DNA from 3 places in the Herbaspirillum sp. Her3 genome. Region 1 is predicted to be linked to each of the others. Evidence: predicted binding sites of a transcription regulator. Region 1 holds the regulator's gene; each other region holds the start of a gene.
The links. Region 1 encodes FliA, which starts transcription of late flagellar genes. Its sites were predicted from a motif close to CTAAAGTTTNNNNNNNNNNNGCCGNTA; they were not measured.

Region 1 (3,274 bases):
TACGATATCGACCAGGCAGCAGGTCTGCGCCGGATGCTGGAGCGTCCGGTGCCCAGGCTCTTTACTTTCTTTTCGGTGCTGGGCGAGGAAGAGAAGAGTGCCATGCTCATCAATCTGGCAGCCTCCCTGTCGCAAGCCAAGCATAGTGTGTTGGTGGTGGATGGCGACGTGGCCAGCACGGGTCTGTTGACCCGGATCGGCCTGCGCCACGATGTGGCCACCCTGCAGGAAGTGGCGCGCATGGAGCGGCCCCTGATCGAAGCCAAGCGGCTCTTGCCGGAAGGCTTTTCGATGGCGCGCATCGCTCGCCGCAGCGTGCCCTCGGCCACCGATCCCCATGCCGGCCGGCTGGCCGAGATCTTCGACAGCCTCATCGAGCAGGCCGAGATCACCCTGGTCAATGGCGTCCTGGCGAGCGACCTGTCGCTGCCGGTGCCGACCATGGAGATGGGTGAAATCGTGATCCAGGTGTCGACCACGGCGTCCTCGATCAAATCGGCCTATGCGCTCCTGAAGAGCCTGAGCGACCGCATTGGCCGCCGTCCCTTCAGTCTCATCGTCAACGATGCCACCGAGGCCGAAGCCCGGACCGTCTACGCCAACATGGCCCAGGCCGCCAGCCGCTACCTGGCTGCACAGTTGAATTTCATGGGTGCCATTCCGGCCGACGATCATATCCGCCGCGCTACCGGCCAGGGCCGGGCGGTGCGGGACGTGTTTCCGTTTGCCGGGGCGGCGCTGGCGTTCCAGCGCTTGTCCAAGCGCTTCACGGCCGGTTCGGATGCGGCCCGCAGTACGTATGGCATGGCCACCGACGGTGCCAGCCTGGGAGTGTGACGTGCATGTATAACGTCAAGGGAAAGAAGGGCAAGAATGACGTGCTCGAGCAGCATGCGCCGCTGGTCAAGAAACTGGCGCATCAGCTCAAGGCCAAGCTGCCCCCTAGCGTCGAGGTGGACGACCTGATTCAGGCCGGCATGATGGGCCTGCTCGATGCCGTGAACCGCTATGAGGAAACCCACGGCGCCCAGTTCGAGACCTATGCGGTACAGCGTATCCGTGGTGCCATGCTGGACGAGCTGCGCAGCAGCGACTGGCTGCCGCGCAGCATCCGCCAGAACGCGCGCAAGGTGGAAGAGGCGATGCAGACGCTGTTGCAGCAACTGGGCCGCCAGCCACAGGAGGCGGAAGTGGCCCAGCACATGAAGATCAGCCTGGCCGAATACCAGGCGCTGTTGACCGACTGCGGCGGCCATCAGCTGATCTATTACGAGGATTTCCACGACGATGATGGCGGTCACGAGCATTTCCTGGACCGTTACCAGACCGGCGAGGGCGATGATGATCCGCTGCAGAGCCTGATCGACGGTGGTTTCCGGGAAGCCGTGGTGGATTCCATCAAGGCCTTGCCCGAGCGCGAGCAAATCCTGATGGCGCTGTACTACGAGCAGGAAATGAACCTGAAGGAAATTGGCGCGGTCATGGGGGTCTCCGAGTCGCGCGTGTGCCAGCTGCACAGCCAGGCCATTTCGCGCATGCGCTCCTATCTGCGCGAGCATGCCTGGAGCGGGGTGGCCTGACAGTGCCTCGCCCGCAAGGCGCCACAATCCGATGCCCCAACGAAAAGCCCGGCAACTGCCGGGCTTTTCGTTGGTTCCGCCGCCGTACTGGCAGGAGGGCTTACACCACGCCCAGCCTGCGGCCGGAGGACTTGATGCTGTTCTGGCCGTCCGGCCCGTAGAAATTGCCGGTGCCGGTCTTGCCTTGCAGGATGGTCAGCGCGCTCTGGTTGATGGAGAGCTTCTTGCCGATCAGCAGGCCGTTGACACGGTTCAGTTCCTTGGCATCCTGCGCCAGCTCGAACAAGCTGGCCCAGATATCACGGTCGGCCTCGCTGGCCTGTTCATTCATCCACTTCTGCATGCCGCTTTCATCTGCGCTGTAGCCCAGGCTACCCAGCAGGGCATGGCGGTTGCCGGCCAGGGTGGACATCTCGGCGACGATGGCGGCCTTTTCGGAAATGATGTCGGTCAGGCCTTCGGCCGTGGTTTCGGCCAGCAGGGCCTGTTCCTGCTTCAGTTTCTCCACCAGGCGCGACAGGGCGCCGTGTTCCAGGGGAAGTTTGCTGGCCGGGTTCATGCGAAGCAATCCTGTAGGCGGATGGCGATCAAGCCTGGCGGGCGTTGACGAGGTTCTGGGCGGTACTGATCACGCCGCTGGCGACCTTGTCCGGATTGACCTGGAAGGTGCCGTTGGCGATGGCCGCCTTGATGTCGGCCACTTTCTTGGCGTCGAAGCTGGAGTTGTTGTTGCCCTTGACGTCCATCGCCTGGTAGGTGCTGGACAGACGCACGCTGTCGGAAGCGGCGGGAGTGGGCGTCGCGCCATTGCCTGCAGTAGCGCCGGCCGAAGTATTGGTGCGAGCTTGCGTCTGCTCGGTATTGAGGGTCGTGGATTTGAGTGCGTCGTTAACGTTCACGGCAGTATTCCTTGTAGGGTGGGGGCGCTGCGCACCCGCCTGTCGTATTGAGTATCGACCAGTTCTGGGCAAACTTTAACATCCGGAGCTGCAAAATGCAGAAATTCAGGCAATTTTCTTCACATCTATCGCCAGGCAAGCCGCTGCGTTCCGCCTCCCGCTTGCCTGCCGGGAAATTGCTTCATATAAATAGTCACAGCGTCCTGTCCGGGCCAACCCGGTGGTTGGCTCAGTAGTTGATTTCCAGAATCCCGCCTGCCTTGGCGATACCGCTGACCACCTGCCCGTTGGCAGTACGGGCCTGGGCCATCTGGCCTTCGTCGGCATTGGTCATGGCACGCGCTTCGGTGGAAATCTGGAATCCCGGGCCCGTCGAGACCACCCGTACCGCCTGGCCTTGCTGTACCACGCGCTGGTTGCGCACGGCATCCATGCGCAGCGGCATGCCGGCGCGCAGGGACATGTTGGCCACCCGGCCGATGACCTGGGATTCCTCGGTGAATACGCCGCTGGGCAGGGCCGACATGTCGCCGCGGATGCGGGTAATGTCGCTGGCGCTGATGGTCTGGCCCTGGGCCAGCGGGACGGCGGCGACCAGATAATCCGAGATCACCTGGATGTTGGCGCGCAGATAGACGGTCCAGGGTGAGGGGGCCACGCACTTGATGCCGACCGTGGTACGGCCGAACAACCGTCCGCCATTGGGCGTGAAGGCTTGCGGCTCCACACAGGCGGCCAGGATCAGGCGTGGATCAACCGGGTCGATGGTGACGGTGACGCTGCCCGGCAGGCTGG
Region 2 (3,274 bases), 1.1 Mb from region 1:
CAAGAAGCATTTCATCTCGCTGCAGCGGGGCTATCACGGTTCGTCCTCGGTGGGCGCGGGACTCACCGCGCTGCCCAATTTCCATTACAACTTCAACCTGCCGCTGCCGACCCAGCATTACCTGCCCTCGCCCTATCCGTATCGCAGCGAGGTGCAGGGCGATGAAGCCATCATCGAGGCCTCGGTGCAGTCGCTGCGCGACAAGGTGGCCGAGCTGGGTGCGGACAACGTGGCGGCCTTCTTCTGCGAGCCGATCCAGGGCTCCGGTGGCGTGGTGGTGCCGCCCAAGGGCTGGTTGAAAGCCATGCAGCTGGCCTGCAACGAGCTCGATATCCTGTTCGTGGTGGATGAGGTCATCACCGGCTTCGGCCGTACCGGCCCCATGTTCGCCTGCCTGGACGAAGACGTGCAGCCTGACCTGATGACCATGGCCAAGGGCCTGACCGCAGGCTATGCGCCCATGGGCGCGGTGATGATGTCGGACCGCGTGTACAACGCCATTGCCGATGGCGCGCCGATGTCCACCGTGGTCGGCCATGGCCAGACCTACTCGGCCCATCCGGTCAGTGCGGCGGTGGCGCTGGAAGTCCTGCGGCTCTACGAGGAAGGCGGCCTGCTGGAAAACGGCCGCCGTCTGGAACCGGTCTTCGCCGGTGGCCTGCGCGCCCTGCTGGATCATCCGCTGGTGGGCGATGCGCGCAGCCGTGGCTTGCTGGGCGCGCTGGAACTGGTGGCCGACAAGAACACTCGTGCCCGCTTCGCCCCTGAACTGAAGCTGCACGAGCGTATCTTCCAGGTGGCCTATCGCCATGGGCTGATCTTCCGCGCCTTCGGCGACAACATCCTCGGCTTTGCGCCGGCGCTGTGCTACACGCAAGAGGACTTTGCACTGATGTTTGCGCGTCTGCGGGCCATCCTGGACGAAGTGCTGGCCCAGCCCGAGGTGCGCCAGGCGGTGCGCTGAGCGGCCAATGCGAGTAGCCCTCCTGCCCATTGGGGAAAATGCGGCCGGAGGGGTTAAAATGCCCTGCTACATCCCGCCGCCCTTCCTGCTGCTGCCATGCCAGGAGGGCCGGCGGGCTGAGTCGAATAACCCGAGGCAACATGATGACTAACGGCGCGTTGAAACTGGACCGGATCGATCTGAGGATTTTGTGTCACCTGCAGCAGAATAGCCGCATTACCAACGTGATCCTGGCCGATGCCGTCGGCCTGTCCCCCAGCCCCTGCCTGATCCGCGTCAAGCGCCTGGAAAAGGCCGGCTACATCAGCGGCTACGGTGCCTACATCCGTCTGGAAAAACTGGCCGACGTGCAGATCGTCTTCACCGAAGTGACGCTCTCGGACCATCGCCGCGAAGACTTCGCCAAATTCGAATCGACCATCCGCAACGTGGACGAGATCATCGAATGCCACCTGGTCAGCGGCGGCTACGATTACCTGCTCAAGTTCATGACCCGCAGCGTCGTGCATTACCAGAGCGTGATCGAATCCCTGCTGGAGCAGAACCTGCGCATCGAGAAGTACTTCAGCTACATCGTCATCAAGTCGCCCTTCATCAAGCATCATTATCCGCTCGAGAAGTTCATACAAACCTGAGCCGGCCGGCAGGCCCCTGCCTGCCGGTGCGGCTTTCAGGCCGCCTTCACGCAATATCCTTCAGTTCGCCTCCCCAGCGCCGTCCCGCCTGCCTTTCGGCCGCCCGCCCGTCCCCGCTTCTTTACATTGATGCTGCGCGCTTGAGCCGCGTTGCGCCCTTCTCCTGCCAATCCTCACAAAAAACCCGAACAAACGTCACGTTTTGTCAGCAAAACGCCCTTTACTTTTGTAAAGATGTGCCGTTAATCTTTACGGGTCGCTGACATGCAGTCAGCTTCCCGAAAGATAAGAAAATCATCATTGCATAGGGGTCAAGATGGCAACTTCCACGGGGACAATCTCGACATCGGCCGGTCCGCTGGACGTATCGACGCTGGTCAACCAGCTCATCGCAGTCGAAAGCAAGTCCAAGCTCACACCGCTGAAGACCAAGGAAAGCGCGTTCAACACGCTCATTTCCGCCTATGGCTCGCTCAAGAATGCGCTGTCGAGCTACCAGAGCGCCTTGAAGGTCATGACGGCGGCCAGCTTCAGCGCGCAGAAGACTACGGTGTCCAATGCCGGTACCGGGAGCAACCTGACCACCGATCCCTTTACGGCCGATGCCAACAGCGACGATTCGACCAAGATCCTGGCCCAGAAGCTGCAGTCCGGCGGCTATGCCAGCGGCACCACGTTCAATGCCGGCGACTCCATCGCCATCAAGGTCGGCACCAACCAGCCCACCTTCATCACGCTGCAGGCCAATGCCACGCTTTCGGGCGTGCGCGATGCCATCAATGCGGCCAAGACGGGGGTGACGGCTTCCATCGTCACCGATGGCAGCGGCGACCACCTGGTGCTCGAATCCAATACCGGCGGTACCGCCAACACCATCAAGGTCTCGGCCAACAACACGCTCTCGGGGCTGAGCTATGACCCCAGCGTATCGGGCTCGGTCACCCAGATCCAGGCGCCGCGCGACGCCACCAAGGCCGCTGCCGGCCAATACAGCATCGGCGTGAGCCAGCTGGCGCAGGCCGTCAAGGTCAGCTCGGCCGCCATCGCGCCCGGCGCCACCTTCGACAACGGCGTGCTGGCCATCAAGACCGGCAACGGCTCGACCGCGCTGATCCAGCCCAAGACCAACACCCTGGCCGGCGTACGCGATGCCATCAATGCCAGTGACGCCGGCGTGAATGCCGCCATCGTGAGCGATGGGACCAATGACCACCTGGTGCTCACCGCCAAGGACGCTGGCGCGGCCAACACCTTGCGGGTGAGCGGCACGGGCAACTTCGCGGTCTTTGCCTTCGACCCCAGCGGTACCGTCACCACCACCGGCGTGGCGACCAACCAGACCTACAGTACGGGCAGCCTGGCGCTGCAGGTGGGCAGCAAGTCCTTCACCATCACCCCGACCGACCTCGACGGCAGCGGCGCCATTGGCCTGAACGACGTGATGAAGGCCATCAACAATGCCAACACGGGCGTGACCGCCAGCATCAGCAATGACGGCAGCCAGGACCACCTGGTGCTGAGCCCGGCCGGCACCGATGCCATCCAGCTGACCGGCAGCAGCGACTATGCCGGCCTGTCCGGCAGCAGCATGGGACAGTTGGCCAAGGCGCAGGATGCCAAGCTGACCATCGACGGCGTGGCCGTGACCAGCACCAGCAACAAGGTCAGCAATGCG
Region 3 (3,274 bases), 2.5 Mb from region 1:
CAAGACCCAGGTCTTCGTCAACCATGAAGGCGACCTGTTCCGCACCCGCCTGACCCACAGCATCGAAGTCGCGCAGATCGCCCGCTCCTGCGCGCGCAACCTGCAACTGAACGAGGACCTGGTGGAAGCCATCTCGCTGGCCCACGACCTGGGCCATACACCCTTCGGCCACGCCGGCCAGGATGAGCTGAACCACTGCATGAAGCATCACGGCGGTTTCGAGCACAACCTGCAGAGCCTGCGTGTGGTCGATGAGCTGGAGCAGCACTATGGCGCTTTCGATGGCCTGAACCTCACCTTCGAGACCCGCGAGGGCATCCTCAAGCACTGCTCCCTGCACAATGCGCGCCAGCTGGGCGAGATCGGCGTGCGCTTCCTGGAGAAGAAGCAACCCTCGCTGGAAGCGCAGCTGGCCAACCTGGCCGACGAGATCGCCTACAACAACCACGACATCGACGACGGCTTGCGTTCGGGATTGTTGACGATGGAGCTGATGAGCGAAGTCGATTTCTTTGCACGCCATCTGCGCGAAGTCGAACAAGCCTATCCTGGCATCACCGGCCGCCGCGTCATTCATGAAACGGTGCGGCGCATGATCAATGCACTGATCGTCGACCTGATCCAGACTTCGCGCAGCCGCATCGCCGAGATCGCCCCGCGCGACATCGAAGACGTGCGCAATGCCCCGCAGCTGATCGCCTTCTCCGACGCCATGGCGGCCGAAGCGGCCATACTGAAAAAATTCCTGCGCGAGAAGCTCTACCGTCATTACCAGGTCAACCGCATGACGGCCAAGGCGCGCCGCATCATCGCCGAAATGTTCGAAGCCTTCATCGGCCAGCCCAACCTGCTGCCGCCGGATTACCAGGTCAAGGGCATCGCCGACGATACCCAGCGTCTCGACAAGCAGGCGCGCAAGGTGGCCGATTACATCGCCGGCATGACGGACCGCTATGCGATCCGTGAACACCGTCGCCTGTTCGTGATGGAGTGAATCCGCAACACTGAACGCAGCGTTTCGATACGCTGCGTTTTCTCCGGGCGCCTCCTAGATGTGTTCTGCGGGTGATTTCATTGCACGCACGCAAGAAAACGCCTGCGCCCCCTCACCCTCCCACATCTCGTTACATTTTTCTTCCATATTATTTTCGCGCCCGGCTCGGCTTGATGGCACGGAACGGCTCGCCGCAAACCCTTGCCTGGCAAGGGTTTTCATCATCTTGCACCAATGCGCGACCGCAGCGGCAAGCGCATCGGCGCTGAAACTGCGACGTGTAAATTTTTGTCAATATCAAGTCCGCTTTGAACGGGCCGTTATGCAGGAACGGAGTGGATGCGCATGGTGCGCAGCCCGGCTTCGCTGGATCCGTCTTCCCCCCTTGATGCCCGGATCCCCTTTCTTTTTCAGGAGACCGTCATGGCTATCGGCAACACCACCGGCGTGGACACCAAGTCCCTGCTGCCCGGCACCAACTCTTCCATCGCGTCGGGCTCGGCCAGCGACACGCTGCCCGCGACCACGAGCGACAGCACCAGCGGCGACAAGATCGCCGAGGCGCGCCAGTCCAACCTGCTCACGGTCAGCGGCGCCAAGGCGCAGCTCAACTTGTCCATCGTGCAGTCATCGCTGGAAGTGTCGCTGCAGACCCAGAACGATCCCCTGTCGCTGGTCTACAAGACCGCCATCGAAAACATCAACGACATCCTTCGTCCGCAGCTGGGCGACAACGCAATCCAGACGGCGGCAACGCAGGACAATTCCCCTGAAGCCACGGCCGGGCGCATCGTCTCCTTCATCACCAACATGTTCGACCTCTACAAGAAGAACAACCCGGACAAGGATGACGCCAGCAACATCGATGACTACATGAACCTCATCTTCAAGGGCGTGGACCAGGGCTTCAAGGAAGCACGCGGCATCCTGGAGAGCCTGAACGTACTGCAAGGCGATATCGCCAGCAACATCGACAAGACCTATGACCTGGTGCAGAAAGCACTGGGCGACTTCATCAACAAGGTCAAGGGTGGCAAGCAGGAGGGTGAGGATGATGCAGGCAGCGATGGCAACGCTGATGGCCAGGGCGGCACGGTGGTGGCCAGCGAGACGACGGTGAGCATTTCGGTGTCGGTGAGTCAGACGCGGATCAGCACGAGCGCGTGACTGGCCTGTCCGTCGTATCCCATTTCTTCCAAAACCTAATAAAAAAGAGGCTGATTCCTAGGGAACCAGCCTCTTTTTACTAAGTTTTCATTGTATCGGCAAGCATCGAAAAGTTCGCTCTCGATACTTCAGAAAAACATCACCCACGCAACTTGGCAAACGCCGCCGCCATCGCATTGTTGGCCGGTGCCTGCTCGCGGCCGCGCTGGTTCTGGTGTTGCGACAGGCGGCGCGAATCAGTACGGTCGCCGCGCTGTTCGTTGCGCGCGCCCGGGGCCGGCGCGGTATCGTTCAGGCGCATGGTCAGGGCGATGCGCTTGCGCTTCTCGTCCACTTCCAGCACCTTGACCTTGACCACTTGGCCCGCCTTGACCACGGTGTGCGGGTCCTTCACGTAGCTGTTGGACAGCGCCGAGATGTGGACCAGGCCATCCTGATGCACGCCGATGTCGACGAAGGCACCGAAGGCCGCCACGTTGGTGACCACGCCTTCCAGGATCATGTCCACGCGCAGGTCCTTGATCTCTTCCACGCCTTCCTTGAAGGTCGCCGTGGTGAATTCAGGACGCGGGTCGCGGCCGGGCTTGTCCAGTTCCTTCAGGATGTCGGTGACGGTAGGCACGCCGAACTTCTCATCGGCATACTTGGCTGGCGACAGGCCCTTCAACAGCGAGGTCTGGCCCAGCACGCTCTTGACGTCCTTCTTGATGTCGGCCAGGATCTTTTCCACCAGCGGATAGGATTCCGGGTGCACCGCCGAAGCATCCAGCGGGTTCTCGCCATTCATCACGCGCAGGAAGCCGGCGGCCTGTTCGAAGGTCTTCTCGCCCAGGCGCGGCACCTCGCGCAGGGCTGCCCGCGAATTGAACATACCCTTCATATCCCGGTAGGACACGATGCTCTGCGCCACGCTGGCGTTAAGCCCCGAGACGCGCGCCAGCAGGGGCGCGGAAGCCGTGTTCACATCGACTCCAACCGCGTTCACGCAGTCCTCCACCACCGCGTCCAGCGAGCGGGCCAGTTGCGACTGGCTCACGTCGTGCTGGTACTGGCCCACGCCAATCGACTTGGGATCGATCTTGACCAGCTCGGCCAGCGGATCCTGCAAACGGC

Region 2: fliD (flagellar filament capping protein FliD) is a predicted target of FliA. The motif match lies at 1,818-1,844, and genes of this name have one in related genera.
Region 3: ACVC5H_RS03990 (DUF5610 domain-containing protein) is a predicted target of FliA. The motif match lies at 1,291-1,317, and genes of this name have one in related genera.

Annotation. Positions count from the first base shown of each region.
Region 1 covers NZ_CM176328.1:3,361,124-3,364,397, reverse strand. The annotation lists gene ACVC5H_RS15295 (MinD/ParA family ATP-binding protein) at 34-837, shown strand; gene ACVC5H_RS15290 (RNA polymerase sigma factor FliA) at 843-1,580, shown strand; gene ACVC5H_RS15285 (flagella synthesis protein FlgN) at 1,681-2,139, opposite strand; gene flgM (flagellar biosynthesis anti-sigma factor FlgM) at 2,168-2,479, opposite strand; gene flgA (flagellar basal body P-ring formation chaperone FlgA) at 2,709-3,274, opposite strand, start outside.
Region 2 covers NZ_CM176328.1:4,472,958-4,476,231, forward strand. The annotation lists gene ACVC5H_RS20445 (aspartate aminotransferase family protein) at 1-964, shown strand, start outside; gene ACVC5H_RS20450 (Lrp/AsnC family transcriptional regulator) at 1,105-1,599, shown strand; gene fliD (flagellar filament capping protein FliD) at 1,916-3,274, shown strand, end outside.
Region 3 covers NZ_CM176328.1:870,995-874,268, reverse strand. The annotation lists gene ACVC5H_RS03995 (deoxyguanosinetriphosphate triphosphohydrolase) at 1-994, shown strand, start outside; gene ACVC5H_RS03990 (DUF5610 domain-containing protein) at 1,418-2,161, shown strand; gene ACVC5H_RS03985 (Tex family protein) at 2,301-3,274, opposite strand, start outside.